DNA from 4 places in the Pseudarthrobacter sp. NPDC080039 genome. Region 4 is predicted to be linked to each of the others. Evidence: riboswitches for the same ligand, from Rfam matches in the RefSeq annotation. Region 4 holds a riboswitch; each other region holds the start of a gene.
The links. A riboswitch is a leader RNA that binds a small molecule or an ion and turns the genes downstream of it on or off. The one in region 4 is predicted to bind thiamine pyrophosphate.

Region 1 (4,657 bases), on a different contig from region 4:
CGTTCATAGCCATGTGGTGGTGGTAGCGGCCCGCGGAAACGAACAGCGCCTGCCCGTGCCAGCCCGCCGTCTTCTCGAAGCCCAGTGTTCCCACGTAGAAGTCCCGGGCGGTCTGGACGTCGCCCACCTGGAGGTGCACGTGGCCCACGCCAGCGGATGTTTGCCGCTGGCCTTCCAGGGACTGCTCGGTCAGGTGCTGCTCAAGGTAGCGCTGGGGCGGCAGGGCCAGGCTGTCCATGACCACGTCAGTCCCGTTCCAGGACCAGTTGCTGCGCGGCCGGTCCCAGTACAACTCAATGCCGTTTCCTTCGGGATCGGTGAAGTAGAAGGCCTCGCTCACCAGGTGGTCGGCACTCCCGGTGAAGGACCGGGGCTCGTACTGCGCGGCCGTTGCGACGGTGGCGGCAAGGGAAGCCTGGTCCTCGAACAGCAGGGCGGTATGGAACAGGCCCGCCTCCCCCCTGCCGGGAAGGTGCAGCCCAGGCGCGGGCGCCAGGTGGACCAGCGGCCGGCCGAGCCTGCCGAAATAGAGGCCGCCGTCCTGCTCGGCCACCACCTCAAGGCCAAGCGCCCGCTGGTAGTAGTCGGTCATAACCTTCATGTCGCCCACCTTGAGCATCACCGTGCCCATGGCGAGGTCGGCGGGAAGAAGATCCCGGGTGCTGGATGCTGTAGTCACGTGAAGGCTCCTTGCGTTGGAGGCCGTCCCATTGGCGGCCTGTCACACATTAAAATTACTTGAAGCTTCAATTTATTCCAAGTCCCCGCAGCGCCGTGGGTCAGCGGATGATGTGTCCGCCCAGCACCACGTGTTCCAGGGCCTTGATCGTCCCGGGCACCGCCCGTGGATCTTCCCGGCACACCACGACGTCGGCGCGCGCCCCTTCCGCCAGGCCGTCCGCCCCCAGCCAGGCACGCGCTGCCCAGCAGGCCGCGTCAAGGGCTGCAGCCATGGGGAGCCCGGCGCCGTGCAGGGCAAGGATCTCGTCGGCAATCCGGCCGTGCCGGATCACGCTGCCCGCATCCGTGCCGGCAAAAATACGCACGCCGGCGGCATGGGCCTCCGCCACCCGCTCCAGCCTCCGTTCCCACAAGGCCCGCATGTGGGCCGCATAGCGGGGGAACTTGGCGTCGGCCTGCGCCGCAATGTCCGGGAAGGTGGCAATGTTGATCAGCGTGGGAACGATCGGTACGCCCTGTTCGGCGAACCGGGGCAGGTGCCGCGGCAGGAGTCCGGTGGCGTGCTCGATGCAGTCGATCCCTGCGTCCAGCATCTGGTCCAGGGTGTCTTCGGCAAAGCAGTGGGCGGTCACCCGGGCACCTTCGTCGTGGGCCGCCTGGACGGCATCACGTACGACGGCGGCAGGAAAGGAAGGCGCCAGGTCGCCGGCGCTGCGGTCGATCCAGTCCCCCACCAGCTTGACCCAGCCGTCGCCGTCGCGTGCCTGCTTGCGCACGGCCTCCACGAGGCCCTCAGGCTCCACCTCCTCCGCGAAGCCCCGCAGATAGCGGCGGGTACGGGCGATGTGCCGCCCGGCGCGGACCAGCACCGGGAACTCCGTTCCGCCCTGCATCCAGCGGGTATCGGCAGGGGACCCCGCGTCACGGACCAGCAGGGTTCCGGCGGTGAGGTCGGCCAGTGCCTGTTCCCTGGCAACAGGCGGATCCACCGGGCCGGCGGCCCCCAGCCCGATATGGCAGTGCGCGTCCACGAAGCCCGGCAGCACCCATCCGTCGAGCACCCTGCCCGGATGGGTTGCGGGCTTGCTGAAGGTGAGCCTTCCATCCACGGACCACAGCCCGTGCCGTACCTGGTCCGCGGCGGCCAGGACGGGCCCGCGGAAGTGGATGATGTCTGCCATGGGGCTCCTTTCGATGCCCGGTCAGGCTAGCACCGCAATTGTGACAAGCCTCGTCCAGGAGCCTGTGGTAGCTTCGTTCCTGACCACACGGGTGCCCTTGCAGGGGCTGAGATCGGGCTGTTGCAGCCTGCGACCGTTGAACCTGTCCGGATAATGCCGGCGAAGGAAGTGAGTATTCCCTTGAGTACACAAAACACCCAGCTGAACCCTGACCTCCTGCAGTCCGCGGGCGATTTCGGGGACGCATCGGAACAGCCCGTAACCCAGTCACTGAAGTCCCATTCACTCGCCTACGTCGAGGACGAAAAGGCGGGAATCCGGGTGCCGGTGACGGAAATTGCCCTGGAGCCGTCACCCAACGGCCAGGAAAACCCGCCGTTCCGGACCTACCGGACCGCGGGGCCCGGAAGCGACCCCGTGCGCGGCCTGCAGCCCTTCCGCTCGGAGTGGATCGCGGCGCGGGGGGACACCGAGCCCTACAGCGGCCGGGAGCGCAACCTGCTCGACGACGGCCGCTCCGCCGTGCGCCGCGGTGCCGCCTCCGCGGAGTGGAAGGGCGGACAGCCGGAGCCCCGCCGCGCCGTCGACGGCAGGACAGTGACGCAGATGCACTATGCCCGGCAGGGCATCATCACGCAGGAGATGCGCTTTGTGGCGCTGCGCGAAAACTGCGACGTTGAACTGGTCAGGAGCGAGGTGGCCGCAGGCCGCGCCATTATCCCCAACAACATCAACCACCCCGAATCCGAGCCGATGATCATCGGCAAGGCCTTCCTGGTGAAGATCAACGCCAACATCGGCAACTCCGCCGTGACCAGCTCCATCGCGGAGGAAGTGGACAAGCTGCAGTGGGCCACCCAGTGGGGCGCCGACACCGTCATGGACCTGTCCACGGGCGACGACATCCACACGACCCGCGAGTGGATCATCCGCAACTCCCCCGTGCCGATCGGCACCGTGCCGATCTACCAGGCCCTGGAAAAGGTGAACGGCGAAGCCAACGCGTTGACCTGGGAGATCTTCCGCGACACCGTCATTGAACAGTGCGAGCAAGGCGTGGACTACATGACCATCCACGCCGGCGTGCTTCTCCGGTACGTCCCGCTCACGGCAAACCGGGTGACGGGCATCGTCTCCCGGGGCGGATCGATCATGGCGGGCTGGTGCCTGGCCCACCACCAGGAAAACTTCCTGTACACGCACTTCGACGAACTGTGCGAAATCTTCGCCAAGTACGACGTCGCCTTCTCCCTCGGGGACGGCCTGCGCCCCGGTTCCACGGCGGACGCCAACGACGCCGCCCAGTTCGCCGAGCTGGACACGCTTGCCGAGCTCACCCAGCGCGCGTGGGAGTATGACGTACAAGTGATGGTGGAAGGCCCCGGCCACGTTCCCTTCCACCTGGTACGGGAAAACGTGGAGCGCCAGCAGGAGCTGTGCAAGGGTGCGCCCTTCTACACCCTGGGCCCGCTGGTGACCGACGTCGCCCCCGGCTACGACCACATCACCTCGGCAATCGGCGCCACCGAGATCGCCCGTTACGGCACCGCGATGCTCTGCTACGTCACCCCCAAGGAACACCTGGGCCTGCCCAACAAGGACGACGTCAAGACAGGCGTCATCACCTATAAGATCGCCGCCCACGCCGCAGACCTCGCCAAGGGGCACCCGGGGGCGCACGAACGTGATGATGCCCTGTCCAAGGCGCGGTTCGAATTCCGGTGGCGTGACCAGTTCGCCCTGTCTCTGGATCCGGTGACGGCGGAGGCCTTCCACGACGAAACCCTTCCCGCAGAACCCGCCAAGACCGCGCATTTCTGCTCCATGTGCGGGCCGAAGTTCTGCTCCATGCGGATCAGCCAGGACATCCGGGACGAATACGGGTCGGCCGACTCGCAGGCCGCCCTGGCGGAAATGGCCTCCGGCATGCGGGAGAAGAGCCAGGAATTCCTGGCGGCCGGCGGCAAGGTGTACCTGCCGGAGCTGCGGGTTCCCGCGGACAGCTAGGACGCCCGGGCCGGCTGGCTCCGGCTGACCTGGCTGATGAACTGCCGGATGGTCCGGTCCCCATCCGGGGAGTCATGGGGCCGGTGCCCTCCCGCGGCAACGCGGTGCAGGGCGCCGGTCTCCCGCAGGTAACCGGCAATTTCCTCGTACAACGGCTCCCAGCCACCGGTCAGGACGAGGGTGGGCACGCCGGGAACAATGTGCAGCGGGGCCTCCCAGGACGGCGCCTGGAGCCGAAGCCTGCGGGCGGAGCGTTTTTCCTCAACGGTGGCTGGCTGCTGGAGGTCGGTGGCGTAGATCCGGCGGACGAATTCGCGCTGGAAGTCGTCATCGCTGAGCTGGTGGCGGACGTCGAAGAGGGGCTGCATCAGGCTGATGTGCGCTGACGTGGCCGGCAGTTCCGCAGTCAGCGACAGGCAGGCCGGCTCAACCAGCGTCAACGAGAAGACCAGGTCCGGACGTTCCACCGCGGCCATCATGGCCGGGATCGCGCCCTGGGAGTGTGCCACCACATGTCCCCCGGCGGCACCGCGGCCATCGTCGGCCAGCGACCCCAGGACGATGGCAGTATCTGCGGCAAAGGAGGACTCCAGGGGCTCCGCGACGGCGTCATAGCCATGCCGCCGGAGGAACAGGGCGTCGTAGGCCAATGCCATGCCGTGCTGGCGGGGCCATGCCGCGGCGCCAAAGGCTCCGGCGCCGTGCACGAACACTACCCTCTGCTTGAACATGTCCCAACCCTATTCCACGGTGCCGACATCCCAACGAAGAAGCGCCAGGTGTCGTCT
Region 2 (4,657 bases), on a different contig from region 4:
GACTCCTCCAGCCGCCGCCGGCGCCGCAGCCGTGGCCGCCGTGGCCGCAGCCGGACCGGCGAGAGGACGGACGAGGACCTTGAAAACGGCGCGGAGGCTGACGCCGAAGACGAGGCCGACGAGGATACCGCCGGGCAGGTGGAGGACGGGGTGACCTCCCGCCGCCGCCGTCGCCGCCGCCGCGGTGACCAGGACCTTGAACTGACCGGCGGCGGAGATGACGATCCCCCCAACACGGTGACCAGGGTCCGTGCACCGCGACCTGTCAGCGACGTCCCGGTGAGCAACCGGGTGACCAGCGTAAAGGGTTCCACCCGGCTTGAGGCCAAGAAGCAGCGCCGCCGTGAATCCCGCGACACCGGCCGCCGCCGCACCGTCATCACCGAGGCAGAGTTCCTGGCGCGCCGGGAGTCCGTCGACCGCCAGATGATCGTTCGCCAGCGCGACGACAGGATCCAGATCGCCGTCCTCGAAGACGGCGTCCTGGCAGAACACTTCGTGTCCAAGACCCAGCAGGACTCACTGATCGGCAACGTGTACCTGGGCAAGGTGCAGAACGTGCTGCCGTCAATGGAAGCTGCATTCGTCGACATCGGCCGGGGCCGCAACGCCGTCCTCTACGCCGGCGAGGTCAACTGGGAAGCCGTGAACCTCGAGGGCAAGCAGCGCCGCATCGAAAACGCGCTCAAGTCCGGCGACACCGTGCTGGTCCAGGTCACCAAGGACCCCGTGGGCCACAAGGGTGCCCGCCTGACCAGCCAGATCTCGCTTCCCGGACGCTACCTGGTCTACGTGCCCGGCGGCTCAATGACGGGCATCTCCCGCAAGCTGCCCGACGTCGAACGCAACCGGCTCAAGCGCATCCTCAAGGACCGCCTGCCCGAGCACGCCGGCGTCATTGTCCGTACTGCCGCCGAGGGCGCTTCCGAGGAAGAGCTGACGCACGACATCAACCGGCTGCGCGCCCAGTGGGAAGGCATCGAAAGCCAGGCCGCGTCCACCAAGATCCTGGCTCCGGAACTGCTGTACGGCGAACCGGACCTGACCATCAAGGTCGTCCGAGACGTCTTCAACGAAGACTTCTCCAAGCTCATCGTTTCCGGCGAGGAAGCCTGGGACACCATCGAGGCCTACGTCACCTACGTGGCACCTGACCTGGTGGGGCGGCTCGAGAAGTGGACCAAGGACCAGGACATCTTCTCCGCCTGGCGCATCGACGAACAGATCCACAAGGCCCTTGAGCGCAAGGTCTTCCTGCCCTCCGGCGGGTCCCTGGTGATCGACCGCACCGAGGCCATGACAGTGGTGGACGTCAACACCGGCAAGTTCACCGGCAGCGGCGGCAACCTCGAGGAAACCGTCACCAAGAACAACCTCGAAGCAGCCGAAGAAGTGGTGCGCCAGCTGCGCCTGCGCGACATCGGCGGCATTATCGTCATCGACTTCATCGACATGGTCCTCGAATCCAACCGCGACCTTGTCCTGCGCCGGCTGGTGGAGTGCCTGGGCCGGGACCGGACCAAGCACCAGGTGGCCGAAGTGACGTCGCTGGGCCTTGTCCAGATGACCCGCAAGCGCATGGGCACCGGGTTGCTGGAAGTCTTTGGCGAGCAGTGTGAGGCCTGCGCCGGCCGCGGCGTGGTCACCCACGACGATCCGGTGGAACACCGCCGCGCAAACATCGTGGCCGCCGAGCACCACGTCCAGCGCACCGACAGCCGCCCCGAACCGCGGGCCGAGGTGCACCGTCCCGAGGCGCAGCGGACCGACAACGCCCAGCAGGGACCCCGTTCCGAGCGCAAGCGCCGGCGCGGACGCGGCGGCCAGCAACCCGAGGCTGCGCCGGTGCCCGCGGTGCAGGTCCACACGGTCCTGCCGGAGGCGGCAGACGCGGAGCGGCACGCCAAAGCAGAAGCCACCCGGCTTGCCCTGGCAAACATCGCGGCTGCTGCCCATGCCGCCCATCTGCACGACGATGAGGTGGCGGCTGCCCGGCAGGTGCCACCGGCTCCGCCTGCGCCTGCACCCATGGAGGAGAAGCACGACGCCGACGCCCCGGCCCGACCGGCGGCTGTCCTGACCTTCGGGGGAGAGGAAGTCCCGCTTCCCTTCGTGGAGCACGCGGAGGAGCACCACCCCAAGCCGGCCCTGACCCTGGACCGGCTCGCAGAAGCGTTCGCCCACCTGGGCCAGCCCGCATCCTCTGTCGAGGATGCACCCGGCAAGGCCGCCGCTGCCCCGACGGGCGCCGAACCTGCAGCTGACCAGCCGGCACCGGAAGGGCGGACTGCCGGGGGAGGGGAAGCGCGCGCCACCGTTGATGCTCCGGCTGAAAAGGACTATTCGGACCACACTCTGGAGCAGTCCCGGCAGCGGCGGCCGCGCCGCCACCGCGCTGCCAGCCGTGCCCAGGGCGCCGCCAACGAGACCGCGGTGCAGCACCACGAGAGTGTCCAGGCGACCGCGTCGGGCCACTCCCACGAGGCCAAGGCCCCGGAGACCGCTGTTCCGTCGGCTGAGGTGGGCAAGGCCGCCGAGGAACCGATCATCCTCGGTGTCGGTGTGCCCGCTTCGGAGCTGTAAGCCACACGTCCGGAACGGACAGCAGCACAGAAACAGCCAGGAGTCCCCGTTTTGTGGACAGTTCCCCCTGTAAGTACAGGGGGAATTCTCCGCACGGCGGGGATTTCTGCTGGGTGCAGGGAAGGGGCTGTCACCTTTTTCCGGATGCGCGCCAGCGGCTAGGCTGGACCTCGACACGGGGTGCCGAGCAGAAGGCCGGCTGAGATCCAGACCCGTTGAACCTGTCCGGCTAGCACCGGCGAAGGGATGTCTCTTGTCTACGACCCTTTCCATGACCCTTCCGGCCGTACCGGGTGCTCCTGCGGGGGCGCCCGTGGGCCGCGACGTTCCACGGGTACTTTCCATCGCGGGCTCCGATCCCTCGGGTGGAGCAGGGATCCAGGCAGACCTGAAAAGCATCGCCGCCCACGGTGGATACGGCATGGCCGTGATTACGGCCCTCACCGCACAGAACACACGGGGGGTGCAGGCCGTGCACGTTCCCCCGGTTGCGTTCCTGGCGCAGCAGCTGGACGCCGTCAGCGACGACATCAGCATCGACGCCGTCAAGATCGGCATGCTGGGAGATGAAGCGGTAATCCGCACTGTCCGCGGCTGGCTGGAGAAAGTACGTCCCGCCGTCGTGGTCCTGGACCCGGTGATGGTGGCAACCAGCGGTGACCGGCTGCTCAAGGAATCCGCCGAAGCTGCCCTCCGGGAACTGCTGCCTCTTGCCCATCTCATTACCCCCAACCTGCCCGAGCTTGCCATGCTGGTGGGGGCGGAGCCGGCGGAGAGCTGGGACGCGGCCCTGGACCAGGGGAAGCAGTTGGCGAAGACCACCGGAGCCACGGTACTGGTGAAGGGCGGCCACTTGGCGGGGACGGACTGCCCTGACGCGCTGGTCAACGCCTCAGGCCTGCTGGCACAGGACGTGGTGGAAGTCCGGGGCAACCGGATTGCCACCCGCAACAGCCACGGCACCGGCTGCTCCCTGTCTTCTGCGATGGCCACCGTGCAGGCCCGGGTGGGCGACTGGGAAGCGTCGCTGCGGACCGTGAAGCCCTGGCTCGCCGGTGCGCTTGAGAACTCCGGAGAGCTGGAGGTGGGCCACGGGAACGGGCCCGTGCACCACTTCCACCACCTGCGGCCCGCCCTTCATGAAGGGGGCTTCGCTGCCCGGCTGTGGGACGAAGCCCAACAGGACCTCGACGACATCTACGCGCTGGACTTTATCCGGAGCCTGGGCTCGGGCGAGCTTGAGGAGAAGGACTTCGCCTACTACCTGGCCCAGGATGCCCTTTACCTCAACGGCTACTCCAGGGTCCTGGCCCGGGCCAGCGCCCTCGCACCATCGGAAGCCGAGCAGCTGTTCTGGGCCGGCTCCGCACAGCAGTGCCTCGAGGTGGAATCGGAACTCCACCGCTCCTGGCTGAGTAGCCGCCCGGCGCAGAGCGGACTGGGCCCCGTCACAAAGGCATACGTGGACCACCTCACCGCGGCGTCGGCGTCGGGCAGCTATGCAGTCCTGGCTGCCGCCGTCCTGCCCTGTTTCTGGCTCTACGCCGAAGTGGGGGAGAAGCTCCACGCGCGGTTCGTTGCCGCCGGTGAGCCTGACGGGCACGCCTACGCCGCGTGGCTCCGCACCTATGCGGATGAGGCGTTTGCCGCGGCCACCCGCCGGGCCATATCGATCGTTGACGCCGCCGGACGGAACGCCTCTGCGCAGGAGAGGGCAGCGATGCTGACCGCGTTCAAACAGTCCTGCCGCCTGGAGGTGGCTTTCTTCGACGCGCCGAGGCTGCATTCCTGACGTTTGCAGGCCGGGCCGCCGCTATTATGGAGGGGCGCGGTTGCGGTGCAGTCTGCCGGCCCTGTGGTTCCTACCACAGCCGGCCCGCCGGAACCAGCCTCATTTGCGGCCGAAGACGGATTTAGCGTATTCTGGATCTTCGGTGCTTACGCCAACACTTGGGTTATGACCCCACGGCGTTGAGGCACAGCGGGAACCCAGGCTTTTAGCATGTCGGTTCCGCACGCAAATTTTGTAATAAACGTCGAGAGAAGTGAGTTCCCAAGTGGTGTACGCGATTGT
Region 3 (4,657 bases), on a different contig from region 4:
CCGGAAATGACAATCGCGTCGAACTCCTGCCCGATGTGGTTTAGGAGCAGGGCCGCCTGAACTGTGTCCAGGGCCAGGCGCTCCATCCGTGACGCCAACTGGTCCGAGCCGGCCATGATGCCGGGCAGCAGCGGAAGGGCCTCCCGTGCCCAGCCTGGAACATCGCCGCCGTTGCACAGGGCCTCGCAGATGACGAGGACGAACCGGTCCACCAGGCGGCGCAGCGGTGCAGTGGTGTGGGCGTAGGCGGCACCGATGGCGGACTGGATGCCGTCTTCGGGCACAGTCCCGTCGAAGGCTGTATAAGAGGCGCCGCGGAAGAGCATGCCGGCAGAGTGCATGATGGCCAGCTGGCGCGGGTCGGTGGGGTCGAGGGACCGCAGGTACTCGCCGTAGCTGACTTCCCCGTCCCACGGCCTGCCCAGGACCTCGGTCTGCAGGCGGAAATGCTTTAACGACCGTTCGTCCGGAGCGGGCATGGTGCGCAGGATGCCTACCTTGCCTTCGAGCATGAGCTGCGCGGCCGCCATTCCCGTCATCAGGGAAATCTGCGCGTTCCAGTCTTCGACCGGAAGCTGCGGAACCGCGTCGATGCGATAACCGCCGTCGGGCATTTGGACGATTTCCTGCTCCGGCATGTTCAGGCTGGCGCCTTCACGGGCCCGCTCCAGTGCCACCCGCTTCAGGCCCACCTCACGGAGCAAATGCAGCACAGGGGAGGCTGTCCCGGCGTCGAGGTCTGCCTGGGCACCCTTGTAGCTCAGCTTGTCGCGGCTGCGGACCCGCGCCCGCCGGACGCCCACCGTCAGCACCGACGCGTCGCCGTCGAGCGTGAAGTCCCAGACGAACGCCGAACATTCCTGGCCGGGCAGCAGGCTGCCTGCCCCTTCGCTGATGACCTCCGGATGCAGCGGGATCCGGCCGTCCGGAGCGTAGAAGGTCTGCCCGCGGCGCCGCGTCTCCGCGTCCAACGGACCTCCCGGAGCCACAAACGCCGGTACGTCCGCGATCGCGTACATCACGCGGTAGCCGTCCCCGTCCACTTCGATAAACACGGCCTGGTCCAGGTCGGTGGAGGACGCCGGATCGATGGTCACGAACTCGACGGCGGTCAGGTCGTAGGAGGGCAGCTTCAGCGCGGCCACGGCAGCCCGGGCGTCCTCCACGGCGTCGGCAGGGTAAGTGCCCGGAAGTTCGAGTTCGGTCCGCAGCAGGCCCAACGCCTCTTCCAGGGCGTTCTTGTGGTCGTGGACGTTGGGGGCCAACCGATGATGTGACACAAAAATCAGCGTAGCTCCAAGTCCACGGATATGGCATCAGGATCCGGCGGCGTCCAACGCGTCGAGGAGGGAAGCAGCAGCAGCGGCAGGATCCGGTGCGTCGGTGATTGCGCGGACCACCACGATCCTGCGAGCGCCGGCTTCCGCCACCTGGTGGACGTTGCCGTGGTCGATGCCGCCGATGGCAAACCAGGGCACCGGATCTGCCGCCTCCCGGGAAGCCTTCGCGGCGTACTTCACCAGCTCGGGGCCCACGGCCGCCCTGCCGGGCTTCGTGGGCGTGGCCCACACCGGACCCACGCAGAAGTAGTCCAGGCCCGAGGGGCCTGCGGTTGCCGCCAGTGCGGCGTCCACCTGTTCGCGCGTGTGGCTGGAGAGCCCGATGGCGGCGTTGCCGTTGACCAACGTGCGCGCAGCGGCCAGCGGAAGGTCCTTCTGGCCGATGTGGAACACCGGTGCGCCGGACAGTACGGCGACGTCGGCGCGGTCATTCACGGCCCACAACCTGCCGTGCCGGACCGCCGTTTCCTTCAGTACGGCCAGGAGATCAAGTTCCTCCGCCGCCTCGATTCCCTTGTCGCGCAGCTGGATGATGTCCACGCCACCGGTGAACGCTGCATCCACGAATTCGGCAAAGTCGCCCCGCTCCCTCCGCGCATCGGTGCAGAGGTACAGGCGCGCTGCCTTCAGGGCATCGTTGTTCCGCACATTGACGACTTCAGCATTGACGGCGCCGGCAGCCGGTGCGTGGGTACCTGCGGGGAAGGATGGGGTGGTCGCATTCATGCCTGCAAGCCTAGTTCCTCTAAACTGGGCAGGTACTGCGGGAGCCCGCGGCAGCTGTCACAAAGCGCCGGGCTGAGAGGGCGTCAGAGCCGACCGCTTGACCTGATCCGGTTAATGCCGGCGTAGGGAAGGAACCCATATGCGTACCGCCATCAAAGACCACACTGCGTCCGGTGCTCCCACCCCTTCCGGTATCCGCGCCGACGTGGCAGTCATCGGCGGGGGAGTGGTGGGGCACGGCATCGCCTGGGAGGTGCAGCGGTCCGGACGCTCCGTGGTCCTCATCGACGATGCGCCCGGTGCCGGTGCCAGCTGGGCCGCCGCAGGCATGCTGGCCCCGGTCAGCGAACTGCACTACCAGGAGGAACAGCTCCTGGAACTCATGCTCGAATCATCATCACGCTGGCCGGCCTTTGCCGCCGGGGTCGCCGCTGCAACGGGCGCGGATTGCGGATATCTGACGACGCCGACGCTCGCCGTAGGTGCCGACGCCGCCGACCGGCGGGCGCTCATGGACCTGCGCGCCGTGCAGCAGGCCAACGGCCTGGACGTAGAGCCCTTGACCGTGCGGGAGGCCCGCCGCCGCGAACCCCTCCTCAGCCCGGCCATCGCCTGCGCCCTTGACACTCCCGCCGACCATCAGGTGGATCCACGGCGCCTGGTGGCAGCCCTGCGGCTGGCCCTCGCGGCAGGCGCGTCCGCGTCACCCGGGCTGGCCGCAGACGGGGCGGTGGACGGGTTTGCCGTGCCGGAGCGCGCCACCGGACTGCTGTGGGAAGGCGGAAACGTGGTTGGCGCGCGCCTTGCCGGCGGAGGCGCGGTCTTCGCCGCGGAAACAGTGGTAGCCAATGGCCTGCAGGCGGGGGCACTGGAGGACCTGCCCGGAGGGCTGCACCTTCCCCTGAGGCCCGTGCACGGGGACATTCTCCGCCTTGCCGTTCCCCGGCACCTCCAGCCACTGGTGACCTCGACCGTACGTGGCATGGTCCACGGCATCGCCGTGTACATCGTTCCGCGGCAGGACGGCACCGTGGTCATCGGCGCAACGCAGCGGGAGGACGCCCTGTCCGACGCCGTCAGCGCCGGCGGCGTCTACCAGCTGCTCCGGGACGCGCAGGCGCTGGTGCCCGCCGTCGCCGAACTCGAACTCCTGGAATGCACTGCCCGCGCCCGGCCGGGAACGCCGGACAACGCACCGCTGCTGGGCAGGGTTCCAGTGAACCCGGGTTCACTGGACGAAGGATCCTGTGCAACAGTGCACGGTCTGATTATCGCCACGGGGTTCTTCCGGCATGGCGTCCTGCTCACCCCCGCGGCAGCGTCCATTTGCACGGAACTGCTGGATGGAAAAGCCGACCCCCGTTGGTCGCCCTTCAGCCCTGACCGGTTCTCCAGTCCACCAATTGCCGATCACAGCACCCACATCAAGGAGACAGCGTGAACATCACCCTCAACGGAAACCCGCACACGGTGGCTGACGGCGCCTCCATCACCACCCTCGTCACCCAGGTCACCGGCCGCCCACTGGCCAGCGACGGCCAGGCGACGGACGGCCGGAAACTGGGCGTCGCCGTCGCGCACAACGCCCAGGTGGTGCCGCGCAGCCAATGGTTCGCCACGGCGCTCGCCGACGGCGACGACATCGAACTCGTCACTGCAGTACAGGGAGGCTGACACCATGACCGAAACCAGCACCATCAACCCTGCCGGAAACGCAGGCCCCGGCGACGCACTGGTGATCGACGGCGTCGCCCTGGGTTCCCGGCTCATCATGGGCACCGGCGGGGCGCCGAGCCTGGACGGCCTGGGCGCTGCGCTTTTGGCCTCCGGTACCGCCCTGACCACCGTGGCCATGCGCCGCTACTCTACGGCTGAGACCGGCTCGCTGTTCCAGCTGCTGGTGGACCACGGCATCCGCGTCCTGCCCAACACCGCCGGCTGCTTCACCGCACGGGACGCCGTACTCACCGCGGAGCTGGCCCGGGAGGCCCTGGAGACCGACTGGGTGAAGCTGGAAGTCATCGCCGACGAGCAGACCCTCCTGCCGGACGCCGTGGAACTCGTGGAGGCCACGGAGCAGTTGGTGAACCGTGGCTTCAAAGTCTTCGCCTATACCAATGACGATCCCGTGCTGGCACTGCGGCTCGAGAATTTGGGTGCCACCGCGGTCATGCCACTGGGCGCGCCCATTGGAACCGGGCTGGGTATCCTGAACCCCCACAACATTGAGCTGATCGTGTCCCGGGCCTCGGTTCCCGTGGTCCTTGACGCAGGCATCGGCACGGCGTCGGATGCCGCGCTGGCCATGGAGCTTGGCTGTGACGCCGTGCTGCTGGCTACGGCCGTGACCCGCGCACAGAACCCGGCGCTCATGGGCGAGGCGTTCAAGCATGCAGTGATCGCCGGCAGGATGGCACGCGCGGCCGGCCGCATCCCGCGACGGGAGCACGCCCTGGCGTCATCGGCAATGGAGGGCCGGGCGGAGTTCCTCTGATCCGATGAACAGACAGCTGTGGCCACCACCCGGAATGGGTGGTGGCCACAGCTGTCTGTGCCGTCGGCAGCCGCTCAGCCGGGGCGGCGTCAGCGCC
Region 4 (4,657 bases):
CACTGCGGATGAGCTGGAGGCCGTAGTGCAAAAAGCCGCCGCCGAGGCTGCCCTGAAGGACGACCCCGGCGGCGGCCGGTAGCGCTGCGCTCAGACGATGTCCTGCGTCTTGGCGAACCGGGCAATGGCGCGCTGCGTGCCCCGGTTGGCCAGAACCTGGATGATGGCACTGACGGACGCCGAGATCAGCGCGAAGGTCAGCGCCGAACGCAGGCTGGTGGGGACGTCCTCATGTTTGCCCGTGGGCGCTTTCTGCCCGGTGGTCTTTTCCCAGATGGTGTTGACCAGTTTGGTGCCGGCCAGGCCTGCACCCAGGCTCACCCCGGTCCCGAGCAGCTTGATGAGAAGGTTCATTCCTATTACTCCTTGCGGGCGGAAAACGGACTGCCTCCAGCCTAGCCGCACGCGTGTCCCGGTCAGGGCAAGGGCGTGGCAAGCCGGGGCGGGTTGATGGACCGGGACACGGCCCAGGCATGCGGGTTCCTAGTCCCGCAGGGCCGACCCCAGGATGTCCCGCAGCGCCTCCACCACCAGGTCATGGTCCTGCAGTTGCGGCAGCCCGGAGACCGCGACCGTAGCCACTGCGCCCACTCCGGTGACATAGATTGGAAATGCACCTCCGTGTGCCGCATACCGGGATTGGTCAAACCAGGCGTTGTCCTCGATCCGGCCGCCGCCAAGCCGGCCCCGCAGGCCCACCAATAGGGACGGCACCTCGTACCGGGCGGCAGTGCGTTGCTTGGCGCGGATCCAGTATTCGTTGTCCGGAGTGGCACCCGGCAGCGCAACGTGGAACAGGACCTGCTCGCCCTTGGTGATGTCGATGGCAACGGGCAGGGCCCGCTCCTTGCCAAGCTCCACCAGCAGCAGGCCCAGATTCAAGGAGTCATCCGGCGAGAAACCGGGGAATTGGAGTTCCCGGACTTCAGCCTCGACCCGGAGGATCAATGCTTCCAGGGAGCCTTCGGGCTGCGCGTCGCCGGAATCGGGATCGAACCCGGTCACAACCGGTGTATTGGCGGTCATGGCCCTCAATCTACCCCTGTCCGGTGTAAACTTGACCACGCCCAGCTGGGCGGATATTGAAGCCTTACCCAACCCAAAAAGCATCACTAAAAACGACAGGGGAGCGCCGCCGTCGGGCATCCTGGCAGAAGCCGGGCACCGCAGGTGGGCGCTGAGAGTGCGGACAGCCGCAGACCCTCGAACCTGATCCGGTTAGTACCGGCGCAAGGGAGTCGAGTTCTCGGGGTGTCGCGGCCCTACGGCAACGGCCGTGGGCCGGGTCCACTTTCCCCTCCTGTTTCCCAGGAGGATTACATGAGCACTGCAGCAATCAAGAAAAGCGCCGGCAAGTCCTGGCGCGTCGTGGACATCGTCGTGGCGGCCCTGGTGGCCATCGCGGGTGGCGTCATCTTCTGGGCATGGGACCAGGGTGCCGCCGCGCTGTCCGCCCCCATGAACGCCGCCTACCCACCCCTCACCGGGCTGCTGGCCGGCGGCTGGATGGTTCCCGGCGTGCTGGGCATGCTCATCATCCGAAAGCCCGGCGCCGCTATCTTCTGCGAAACGGTTGCCGCTACCGGGGAACTCCTCATGGGCTCGCAGTACGGCGCGTCCGTCCTCTTCTCCGGCTTGATCCAGGGCTTGGGCGCGGAAATCATCTTCGCCATCTTCGTCTACCGCAAGTTCAACCTGCCCGTCTCCCTGCTGGCAGGCGCGGCGGCCGGGTTCTTCTGCGGCCTGAATGACTCCTTCGCCCCTTGGGGCTGGAACATCGCCTACTCGGGCGCGGACAAGCTCGCCTACATCGTCCTCACCACGGTCTCCGGGGCCATCCTGGCCGGTGCCCTGTGCTGGCTTGCCACCCGCGGCCTGGCCCGCACCGGGGTGCTGAGCTCCTTCGCGTCCCGCAAGGCCGCCACGGAGCCAGTCTTCTCCTGATGGTCCCCTCCCAGGACGCCGGCGGCGCGGTCCGCCCCGCCGCCGTCAGCGCCCGCGGATGGGGGTGGCGGCATGCCGGCCGATCCAGGCCCGCCGTCCATGCCCTCGACCTGGACATCGCTCCCGGTGAGCGCGTGCTCCTCCTCGGACCTTCCGGCGCCGGGAAGTCCACGCTGCTGCATGCGCTCGCCGGCGTGCTGGGGGACATCAACGACGACGGCGAGTCCGGGGACGCCGACGAGTCCGGTTCGCTGCTGGTTGACGGCGCCGTGCCCCGCGCCCAGCGCGGGCGGGCCGGGCTCATGCAGCAGGACCCGGAAACGCAGGTGGTGCTGTCGCGCGTTGGGGACGACGTCGCCTTTGGTGCCGAAAACCTCGCCGTACCCCGCGACGCCATCTGGGCGCGCGTGCACGAGGCGCTTGCCGACGTCGGGCTCGCCCACCTCCCGCTGGACCACCCGACCTCGGCCCTGTCCGGTGGCCAGAAGCAGCGCCTCGCGCTGGCCGGCATCCTTGCCATGCGTCCCGGCCTGATCCTGCTGGACGAACCCACCGCCAACCTGGACCCGGACGGCGTGCTGGAAGTCCGGGACGCCGTTGCCCGCTGCCTGGACAAGACCGGGGCCACGCTGGTGGTGGTGGAACACCGGGTGTCTGTCTGGAAGGACCTGGTGGACCGGATCGTCGTCCTGCAGCCGGGCAGCAGCAGCGAATCTGCCGTGCTCCTGGACGGCCCGCCGGACCGGGTGCTCCGCGAGGCGCGGACCATGCTCGCCGCCGCGGGGGTGTGGGTCCCCGGCTATGTGCCGGCCACCCGGACCAGGGATTTGGTACCGGCACCCGGAACGGGAAACCTCCTGCTGGCCGCCGAACAATTGGCAGTTTCCCGCGAACGTCCCCGCCGCAAGGGTTTCCGCAGGATACCGCCGGTCCCCGTCCAGGACGGGGTGGCCGCCCAGGTCCGCGCCGGGCAGGCCCTGGCTGTTACCGGTCCCAATGGAGCAGGAAAATCCACCTTCGCGCTGACCCTCGCCGGGCTGCTGGAGCCCGTATCCGGAAAGGTTTCCGCGAGCCTGGACCTCAGCCAGGGCGCGGGTATCGACCCGTACAAGTGGAAGGCCGAGCAGTTGATTTCCCGCGTGGGGACAGTGTTCCAGGAGCCGGAGCACCAGTTCGTGACCGGCAAGGTGCTTGATGAGCTGCTGTTCGGCCCGCGGCACCTGGGCCACGGCGAGGAACGGGTTGACGAACTGCTGGAGCGCCTGCGCCTCACGCACGTGGTGGACGCCAACCCCTACACGCTCTCCGGGGGTGAAAAGAGGCGGTTGTCCGTAGCCACCGTCCTTGCCGCCAGCCCGCAGGTCCTGGTCCTCGATGAGCCCACGTTCGGGCAGGACGCCAACACCTGGGCTGAGCTGGCCTCGTTCCTGTCCGAGCTCCTGGACGCAGGCACAGCGGTGGTGTCCGTCACCCACGATGCCGAGTTCACGGCCGCCCTGGGCGGGGTGGAGCTGCGGATGGCTGCGGCGGAAGTGGTGGCCCCATGAGGCAGGAACTGACGCTGCACGGCAACCATGCGCTCCTGGCCCGCGCCAACCCGCTGAGCAAATTCGTGGCAGTGCTGCTGATCACGGCGGTCCTGGCGCTGTCCATCGACTGGGTGTCTGCATCAGTGGCCCTGGTCTTTGAACTTTTCCTGTTTCCCCTGGCTGGACTCACCCTGTCACTGCTGTGGCAGCGCGGCTGGCCGCTGATTGTTGCGGCCGCCATCGGAGGCTGGAGCACGTCCATCCTGGCGCCGGACAGTGGAAGGATCCTGCTCGACGCCGGCATTTGGACCATGAGCCAAGGCTCCCTCCAGTTGGGCATCGGCTTCCTCCTGCGCGGCTTTGCCATCGCCCTGCCGGCAGTGCTCCTGATGAGCTGCACCGACCCGACGGACCTGGCAGACGCGCTGGCGCAGAAAGCACGCCTGCCGCACCGGTTCGTCCTGGGGACCCTGGCCGCGATGCGCCTGGTGGGCCTGATGGCCGAGGAGTGGCAGACCATCGGCATGGCGCGCCGGGCGCGGGGCGTGGGTTCGCGCGGCAACCTGGCACAGCGGGTAAAGGCGACACTGGGACAGAGCTTCGGGCTCCTGGTGCAGGCAATCCGGCGCGCGTCACGGCTGGCCGTGACCATGGAAGCGCGGGGCTTTGGCGGCGGCAAGCGGACCTGGGCACGCACATCCACGTTCAGCGTGCTGGACCTCTGGGTGGTGGCCGGCGGTGTCCTCGTGGCCGCGCTCGCCCTGATTGCGGCGGTCACCGCGGGGACCTGGAACATGGTGTGGCTGGGCAGCTGACTTGTGCTGTGCGAGCCCCTATCGCATCTGCTGGGTAGGAGTGGAGGGCCGGCCCCCATATGGAGCCCGTAGCACCCCCAAGACCGGCGCAGTAACTCATTTATGATATATTTTCGGGTATGACGCAGGAAACCGCCGAACACGTTGCCGCCATGCTGAGGAATGCCCGGAGCGAAAAGGGCTGGACGCAAGGCCAGTTGGCCGCCGAACTCGGCACCAGCCAGAGTGCTGTTGCCCGGATGGAACAGGGCAAGCAGAACCTGAGCCTGAAGATGATCCAGCGGCTGGAGAACATCTTCGACCGCAGCATCGTCAACGTGGGCAAGCCGCAGATGACGCACCTGCGGGTGGAGGGCGGCCGCACCCTGT

Region 1: it holds a riboswitch for thiamine pyrophosphate, as region 4 does, so the genes downstream of both, thiC (phosphomethylpyrimidine synthase ThiC) here and AB0313_RS15050 (ECF transporter S component) in region 4, are expected to answer to the same signal.
Region 2: it holds a riboswitch for thiamine pyrophosphate, as region 4 does, so the genes downstream of both, thiD (bifunctional hydroxymethylpyrimidine kinase/phosphomethylpyrimidine kinase) here and AB0313_RS15050 (ECF transporter S component) in region 4, are expected to answer to the same signal.
Region 3: it holds a riboswitch for thiamine pyrophosphate, as region 4 does, so the genes downstream of both, thiO (glycine oxidase ThiO) here and AB0313_RS15050 (ECF transporter S component) in region 4, are expected to answer to the same signal.

Annotation. Positions count from the first base shown of each region.
Region 1 covers NZ_JBFBKY010000004.1:9,316-13,972, forward strand. Annotated here, with positions in the region: gene AB0313_RS05935 (VOC family protein) at 1-679, opposite strand, end outside; gene AB0313_RS05940 (amidohydrolase family protein) at 780-1,862, opposite strand; TPP riboswitch at 1,940-2,047, shown strand; gene thiC (phosphomethylpyrimidine synthase ThiC) at 2,064-3,869, shown strand; gene AB0313_RS05950 (alpha/beta fold hydrolase) at 3,866-4,600, opposite strand.
Region 2 covers NZ_JBFBKY010000012.1:59,825-64,481, forward strand. Annotated here, with positions in the region: gene AB0313_RS13965 (Rne/Rng family ribonuclease) at 1-2,583, shown strand, start outside; TPP riboswitch at 2,750-2,847, shown strand; gene thiD (bifunctional hydroxymethylpyrimidine kinase/phosphomethylpyrimidine kinase) at 2,855-4,375, shown strand; gene rplU (50S ribosomal protein L21) at 4,641-4,657, shown strand, end outside.
Region 3 covers NZ_JBFBKY010000004.1:337,375-342,031, reverse strand. Annotated here, with positions in the region: gene AB0313_RS07390 (RNB domain-containing ribonuclease) at 1-1,280, opposite strand, end outside; gene thiE (thiamine phosphate synthase) at 1,317-2,066, opposite strand; TPP riboswitch at 2,094-2,213, shown strand; gene thiO (glycine oxidase ThiO) at 2,206-3,507, shown strand; gene thiS (sulfur carrier protein ThiS) at 3,504-3,740, shown strand; gene AB0313_RS07370 (thiazole synthase) at 3,745-4,560, shown strand; gene AB0313_RS07365 (hypothetical protein) at 4,650-4,657, opposite strand, start outside.
Region 4 covers NZ_JBFBKY010000014.1:72,962-77,618, forward strand. Annotated here, with positions in the region: gene mnhG (monovalent cation/H(+) antiporter subunit G) at 1-82, shown strand, start outside; gene AB0313_RS15040 (DUF4235 domain-containing protein) at 91-354, opposite strand; gene AB0313_RS15045 (heme-degrading domain-containing protein) at 484-1,026, opposite strand; TPP riboswitch at 1,114-1,254, shown strand; gene AB0313_RS15050 (ECF transporter S component) at 1,321-1,944, shown strand; gene AB0313_RS15055 (ABC transporter ATP-binding protein) at 1,944-3,491, shown strand; gene AB0313_RS15060 (energy-coupling factor transporter transmembrane component T) at 3,488-4,288, shown strand; gene AB0313_RS15065 (UDP-N-acetylglucosamine 1-carboxyvinyltransferase) at 4,408-4,657, shown strand, end outside.